2 regions of the Pseudomonas sp. LG1E9 genome follow, and region 1 is predicted to be linked to the other one. Evidence: predicted binding sites of a transcription regulator. Region 1 holds the regulator's gene; the other holds the start of a gene.
What was found. The regulator FliA, encoded in region 1, starts transcription of late flagellar genes. The targets are predictions, from matches to a motif close to CTAAAGTTTNNNNNNNNNNNGCCGNTAA.
Positions count from the first base shown of each region.

Region 2: a site for FliA is predicted at 1,978-2,005, ahead of DNK50_RS19320 (methyl-accepting chemotaxis protein). Genes of this name have one in related genera too.

Region 1 covers NZ_CP029983.1:5,070,721-5,074,131, reverse strand. The annotation lists gene fleN (flagellar synthesis regulator FleN) at 47-880, shown strand; gene fliA (RNA polymerase sigma factor FliA) at 877-1,617, shown strand; gene DNK50_RS23150 (chemotaxis response regulator CheY) at 1,788-2,162, shown strand; gene DNK50_RS23145 (protein phosphatase CheZ) at 2,181-2,969, shown strand; gene DNK50_RS23140 (chemotaxis protein CheA) at 2,981-3,411, shown strand, end outside.
Region 2 covers NZ_CP029983.1:4,255,758-4,259,168, forward strand. The annotation lists gene DNK50_RS19315 (GAF domain-containing protein) at 112-507, opposite strand; gene DNK50_RS19320 (methyl-accepting chemotaxis protein) at 637-1,950, opposite strand; gene DNK50_RS19325 (hypothetical protein) at 2,063-2,332, opposite strand; gene DNK50_RS19330 (hypothetical protein) at 2,456-3,205, opposite strand.

The sequences.
Region 1 (3,411 bases):
CAAGCCATGTAGCCTGCGTCTAAGCAAGACAAGGTAAAGAAATAAAATGGGCAGCATGCATCCCGTACAGGTGATCGCGGTGACCGGCGGCAAAGGTGGCGTCGGGAAAACTAACGTGTCAGTGAATTTGTCCCTGGCCCTGGCAGAGCTTGGCCGTCGCGTCATGCTGCTGGACGCTGACCTGGGGTTGGCGAACGTCGACGTTCTGCTGGGACTGACGCCCAAACATACCCTTGCCGATGTGATCGAAGGGCGCTGCGAGCTGCGCGATGTGCTGCTGCAGGGCCCCGGTGGGATCCGCATCGTGCCGGCCGCCTCTGGCACCCAGAGCATGGTGCACCTGAGCCCGGCGCAACATGCCGGCCTGATCCAGGCATTCAGTGATATCGGCGACAACCTCGACGTGCTGGTGATCGACACCGCCGCCGGGATCGGCGAGTCCGTGGTCAGCTTCGTGCGCGCCGCGCAGGAAGTGTTGCTGGTGGTCTGCGATGAACCCACCTCGATCACCGACGCCTACGCCCTGATCAAACTGCTTAACCGTGACTACGGCATGAACCGCTTCCGCGTCCTGGCCAACATGGCCCAGAGCCCGCAGGAAGGGCGCAACCTGTTCGCCAAGTTGACCAAGGTCACGGATCGCTTTCTCGATGTCGCCTTACAATACGTCGGCGCAGTTCCCTACGACGAGTGTGTGCGCAAGGCTGTGCAAAAGCAGCGTGCGGTCTACGAAGCGTTCCCTCGTTCCAAATGCGCACTGGCGTTCAAGGCTATTGCCCAGAAGGTCGATACCTGGCCGTTGCCCGCCAACCCACGGGGGCATCTGGAGTTTTTCGTCGAGCGATTGGTACATCAGACGAGCGCAGGACCGGTGCTATGACAGCGAACGGCTACAACGCCTACAAGAAGTCTGCCCGTGACAGTCAGGGTGAGTTGATTGAGCGCTATGCGCCGCTGGTCAAGCGTATCGCCTATCACCTGTTGGCACGCCTGCCTGCCAGCGTGCAGGTCGAAGACCTGATCCAGGCCGGCATGATCGGCTTGCTCGAAGTGTCGACCAAATACGACGCCAGCAAAGGCGCGAGTTTCGAGACGTATGCGGGCATCCGCATCCGTGGCGCGATGCTCGATGAGGTGCGTAAAGGCGATTGGGCACCGCGTTCGGTGCACCGCAATACGCGCATGGTCAGTGACGCAATTCGTGCAATTGAAGCAAAAACCGGCCGCGACGCTAAAGATCACGAAGTTGCGGCCGAACTCCAATTGAGTCTCGACGATTACTACGGGATTTTGAACGATACCTTGGGCAGCCGCCTGTTCAGTTTCGACGACCTGTTGCAGGACGGCGAACACGAAGGGTTGCACGAGGACGGCGCGAGCGCGCACATGGAGCCGTCACGTGACCTGGAGGATGAACGCTTCCAGGGCGCATTGGCGGACGCCATTGCCAACTTGCCCGAGCGCGAGCGGTTAGTGTTGGCGCTGTACTACGACGAAGAGCTGAACCTCAAGGAAATCGGTGAGGTCCTGGGGGTCAGCGAATCGCGTGTCAGCCAGTTGCACAGCCAATGCGCAGCCCGCTTGCGGGGGCGTTTGGGAGAGTGGCGAGCGCGCTGACAGGCAGTGTGGGGAGCACTGCAAAGCGATACCGCGATGGTGATAGGCCGTCGCGGGTTCGATCCGTGGTGCCCCCGGCAGTCCTTTTTGTGTAATGCCTGTTGATTGAAATGGCGCGTCCAGGTGCTGGGCGCGTTTAAGACTGCTTGGAGGTCGAATTGGACAAGAACATGAAAATCCTCATCGTTGATGACTTCTCAACGATGCGGCGGATCATAAAAAACCTGTTGCGTGACCTTGGGTTCACAAACACGGTCGAGGCGGATGACGGCCTTACGGCGATTCCGATCCTCAACAGCGGGAGCATCGACTTTCTGGTAACGGACTGGAACATGCCGGGCATGACGGGCATCGACTTGTTGCGCCACGTGCGCGCCGACGAAAAATTGCGCAGTCTTCCCGTGTTGATGGTAACCGCCGAAGCCAAGCGTGAGCAGATCATCGAAGCCGCCCAAGCCGGGGTCAACGGTTACGTGGTCAAGCCATTCACTGCACAGGCCTTGAAAGAGAAGATCGAAAAGATCTTTGAACGCATCCACGGCTAATGCCATCGCGGGGGAGCTATGGAGCATAACGAATCGTCACAGGGAGACTTCGAGTCCACCCTGAAAAAGCATGCTCACCAGTTGGTCGACAGCCTTGAAAAAGGCCATTTCGGCGACGCGGTGCAGTTGATCCATGAGCTCAACCAGACCCGTGACCGCGGCCTGTACCAGGAAGTGGGCAAGCTCACACGCGAGCTGCACAGTGCGATCGTCAATTTTCAGATTGACCCGCACATGCCCCAGGCCGAAGAAATCTCGCAGATCACTGATGCCACCGAACGCCTGTCCTATGTGGTCAGGCTGACCGAGGCCGCGGCCAACCGCACCATGGACCTGGTGGAAAACGCCACGCCTCTGGTCAATGGCATGGCCACTGAAGCCCAGGCGCTTAGCGTTGACTGGGGCCGCTTCATGCGTCGTGAAGTGGGGGCTGAAGAGTTTCGTGAATTGGCCCGTCGGGTTGACGGTTTCCTGTCGCGCAGCGAACAGGAAAACCGCACGGTCGCCAGCAACCTCAATGACATCCTGCTGGCCCAGGATTACCAGGACCTCACTGGTCAGGTGATCAAGCGCGTGACCCAGTTGGTCACCGAAGTGGAAAGCAATCTGCTCAAATTGGTGCTCATGGCTGGCCAGGTAGACCGTTTTGCCGGCATCGAACATGACCGCGAAGCGATCCTCTCTGAAAAAGATCCACAAAAACATCTCGCCAAGGGTGAAGGTCCGCAGATTCATGCCGATAAACGTGAAGACGTTGTGTCAGGTCAGGATGACGTAGATGACCTGTTATCCAGTTTAGGCTTCTAAGGAGCACCCACATGAGCTTCGGCGCCGATGAAGAGATCCTTCAGGATTTCCTTGTAGAGGCCGGCGAAATTTTAGAGCAACTGTCCGAACAACTGGTCGAGCTGGAAAGCCGACCGGATGATGCGAACCTGCTCAATGCAATTTTTCGCGGTTTTCATACTGTAAAAGGGGGCGCCGGCTTCCTCCAGCTCCATGAGCTGGTGGAGTGCTGCCACATCGCCGAGAACGTGTTCGACATCCTGCGCAAGGGTGAGCGTCACGTTGATTCGGAGTTGATGGACGTGATTCTCGAAGCACTGGATGCGGTCAACGGCATGTTCAGCGAAGTTCGCGAACGTGCCCCGATCACCGCGGCCACCCCGGAACTGCTGGCCGCCCTGGCGCGCTATGCAGAGCCGGCCGACACCACGGCAGCGCCGGTGGTCGAGGCTGAGCCTGAGCC
Region 2 (3,411 bases), 810 kb from region 1:
TGCCCGGCAAGTCACGCCTTATTAACGGACCAGCCCCTTCCCACAACAGTGTCGGACCGATTTTATTTACAAGGAAATAAACGATCTAACGCTGACTCAGATAGCCCGAAGTCAGGCCCTGCTGTACTGCAATTCCAGAGTGGTGCTGATCAGCCGGGTGAAAATCGTGAGTATCTCGACCATTTGCGGGTTCTCGAGCTTTTTCGGCAACACGTCCAAGGCGCACAAGGTGCCGAAGACGCTGCCGTCGGAGAAGACAATCGGCAGGGAGATGTAGCTTTCGAAGCCATGTTTACTGGGCAAAGGATTTTGCCAGAACACCGGATCCTTGCTGGCGTGTTCGATAATGATGGGCTTGGGATTGGCCCGCAGACCGTTGCACAGCGTGGCTTCAAGCTGCAATTCATGCCCGACCTCCACGCCAAAATGCAGCTCGTCGTACACCGCGCAGGCCACCCAGTGGGTGTCGGTCATCTTCGAGATCGCCGAGAAGCGCATATCCGTCAAGCGCGTGGTCAGGCGCAGGATATTGGACGCTGTTTCTATCTCGGCGATGACCGCCAGTTCTTCAGGGGTTAAAGGTTTGATAGCACTCTCCTGATTCTCAAATCAAAACCAAGCAGCCCTATGCCTGGGCTATTGCAGCTCGTTCGCAAAACGCCCCACTGCGTTCACCACCTGCTTGGCGCCACCCTGGATCTCCGTGATGACGGCGCCAGCCTGGTTGGCCAGTGTCAAGCCTTGCTCAGCCTGCTCGCGACTGCTGAACATCTCGGTAATGGCTTCGTCGGCGAGGCGCTGGTTCTGTTGGACCACGCTGACGATCTCTTCGGTTGCCGTGCTGGTACGGCTGGCCAATTGCCTTACTTCATCCGCCACCACCGCGAATCCACGGCCCTGTTCACCTGCACGAGCAGCCTCAATGGCGGCATTGAGTGCAAGCAGATTGGTTTGCGCGGCGATGCCGCCGATGGTCTGCACAATCGCGCTGATCAGCAGCGACTGTTTGCCCAGCGCCTCAATGCTGCCGGTGGCGGATTGCATTTGCAGGGCAATGTTTTGCATGGTCTGCACGGTGTCTTGCACAACCGCCGCGCCGCGTTCGGCCGTGACGTCGGTTTGTAAAGAAACCTCGTAGGCAACGCCGGCGGCGGCCTTGACCTCGGACTCGCGCAAGACCTGGTCGGTGACCACACTGGCAAACTTGACCACTTTGCACAGCTTGCCCTCGGCGTCGTGCACCGGGTTGTAGGTGGCTTCGAGCCAGACCTCGTTGCCGCGGCTGTCCACACGCTTGAAGCGGCTGGCAACAAATTCGCCGCGATTGAGGGTTTGCCAGAACGCGGCGTATCCGCTCGAAGCGGCCTCCTGCGCGGTGCAAAACAGACTGTGCTTTTTGCCGACGATCTGATCGAGCGTATAGCCCATGGCGTCGAGAAACTGGGTATTGGCGGTGACCACCGTCCCATCCAATCTGAACTGAATGACGGCCGTCGAGCGGATCAACGCGTTGATAAACGCTTCGTTTTCCTTGGCTTGCTCAATGGCGCGACTGACCTCGATGCCGTAGCCCTGGATTTGCGACAGCTGACCGTCACGCGCGTTGATCGGGCACCAGGTGAGGTTGATCCAGGCCAGGCTGCCGTCACTGCGCAGGAAGCGGTAATCGTCGCTCACCGGCTCGGAGCGGGCGACTGCTGCATTGAAATCACGGAAACAAGGTAAATCCCTGACGTAAGGCGGAACAATTTCACTCAAGAGACGGCCCTGCAATTGCTCGCAGGAGTAGCCCAGGGTCCGGGCAAAATCCTCGTTGACGGCAATGAGCCGCATGTCGGCATCCAGGCATATTGAGAGCATGCCGCGGTCATACTGCGTAACGAGCTGTCGCAATTGGAAAAGCTCGTCGTCCCGGTCCTGCAGATCCTTCTTCAAGCGGCGATTGAACATGGCGGCGTCCCTGAGGTAGTCATCACTGCATCGGCCATGCGGCCTGCGGCTTGAGCATAGGCCGATGAACAGTTAGTTGCTCACTCAGTTGTCTCGCGCAACAGAAATAGATCTAACCGGCAGGCCTATCCAGTGTCTGCATCAGATCGTCCGCCTCGGAGCCCACCGCAAACCTGAAGCCGTGCATCTGGTCGGCCGCCAGTATTGCCCTGAGGGCCTCGACAAACTGCGCCTCGGTGGGTGAATCACGCAGCAATTTGTGCGCCGGTAATAACAACTCGGCAGGAACCCCCTCGACACTTGCGGCGTCGATAACGGCAAAGAGGATAAAGCGCAGGCGTATCTCGCGGTCCGTCGGCCACACCGTTTTTCGCTTACCCAAGGTAGGGCCTCACTTTTTCGGAAAAGTCCGAGGCTATTGCCGACGTCGGGGCGTTTCAAGCATGGGGGCGCAACATAGGCCACTTCCTACATTGAAAAGAGAAAAGCCGTACGCGCCATCCGTTCACTGCACCGGCAGGAAATTCATCAGCAACAAACTTTGCGCATAGTTGAGCCCGATACGCCGATACCGCTCATCCAGCATCTGGGTCAGCAGGTCAAGCCGCGCCACAATCTTGCCGAACTCCACGGCAAAACTGAGGTTGCTGCCCTCCTCCGAGATCTCATTGGAAAACAGCAGCAACACGCCATTCGCATCCTGACGCTTGCTCAGCAGCCAAGTAGCCTTCTCGATATTGCGCGCGGCATTGCTGACGAACTGCGGGTTGATCGAATCGGTCATGTAGAACTCAGTGCGCCCGCCGTGGGCGGTCACCAACATACTGCCGATCGCGTATATAAAGGCGCCCACCCGGTCGCCCTGAAACTCCGGACTCAAGGAGTAACTCAACGCGGCCAGGTCTCGACGCTCACCCAGGGCAGGCAGCGGTCGACGCTGCTCGATTGCCTGGCGAATTTCCCGCTCGGCACTCACCGCATCCGGATAACCCGATTGCCGCCACTGGCTGGGGTTACGCAGGTATAGCTTGCTCATCAGCAGATACAGGCTTTGCAGATTGTCGCGCATGCCCAGGGTGGCCATGCGATCGACACTGGTCTGAAAGAACTCATCGGGCTTGCCATTGGTGAACTGCTTGGCAATGTCCTGCCCCTGTTGCTGGGTGCAACCTGTCGCGCCGAATATGAAGATCGCAGCCAACAGCAGCAGCCGGCGTATGCGACGAATGTTTGAAAGAGGAAACGTGCGATCCATCGGCACCCGATCTTGTTCTTCTGCCCTCGCGGGGAATCGGCGGGGCTGGGACAAAGATAGAGCAGAGAAATCAAAAAAAGTGCGACAGGCATCGGCAAATTGTCATGAGACCCGCATGCCAGCGCGTTTCGTGACGAATTCGTTTCAGGGTCTATACTTTCTGGAGCAGTTGCGTGTGTTGTTGGCGAGCCAGGGTGGCATTTCAA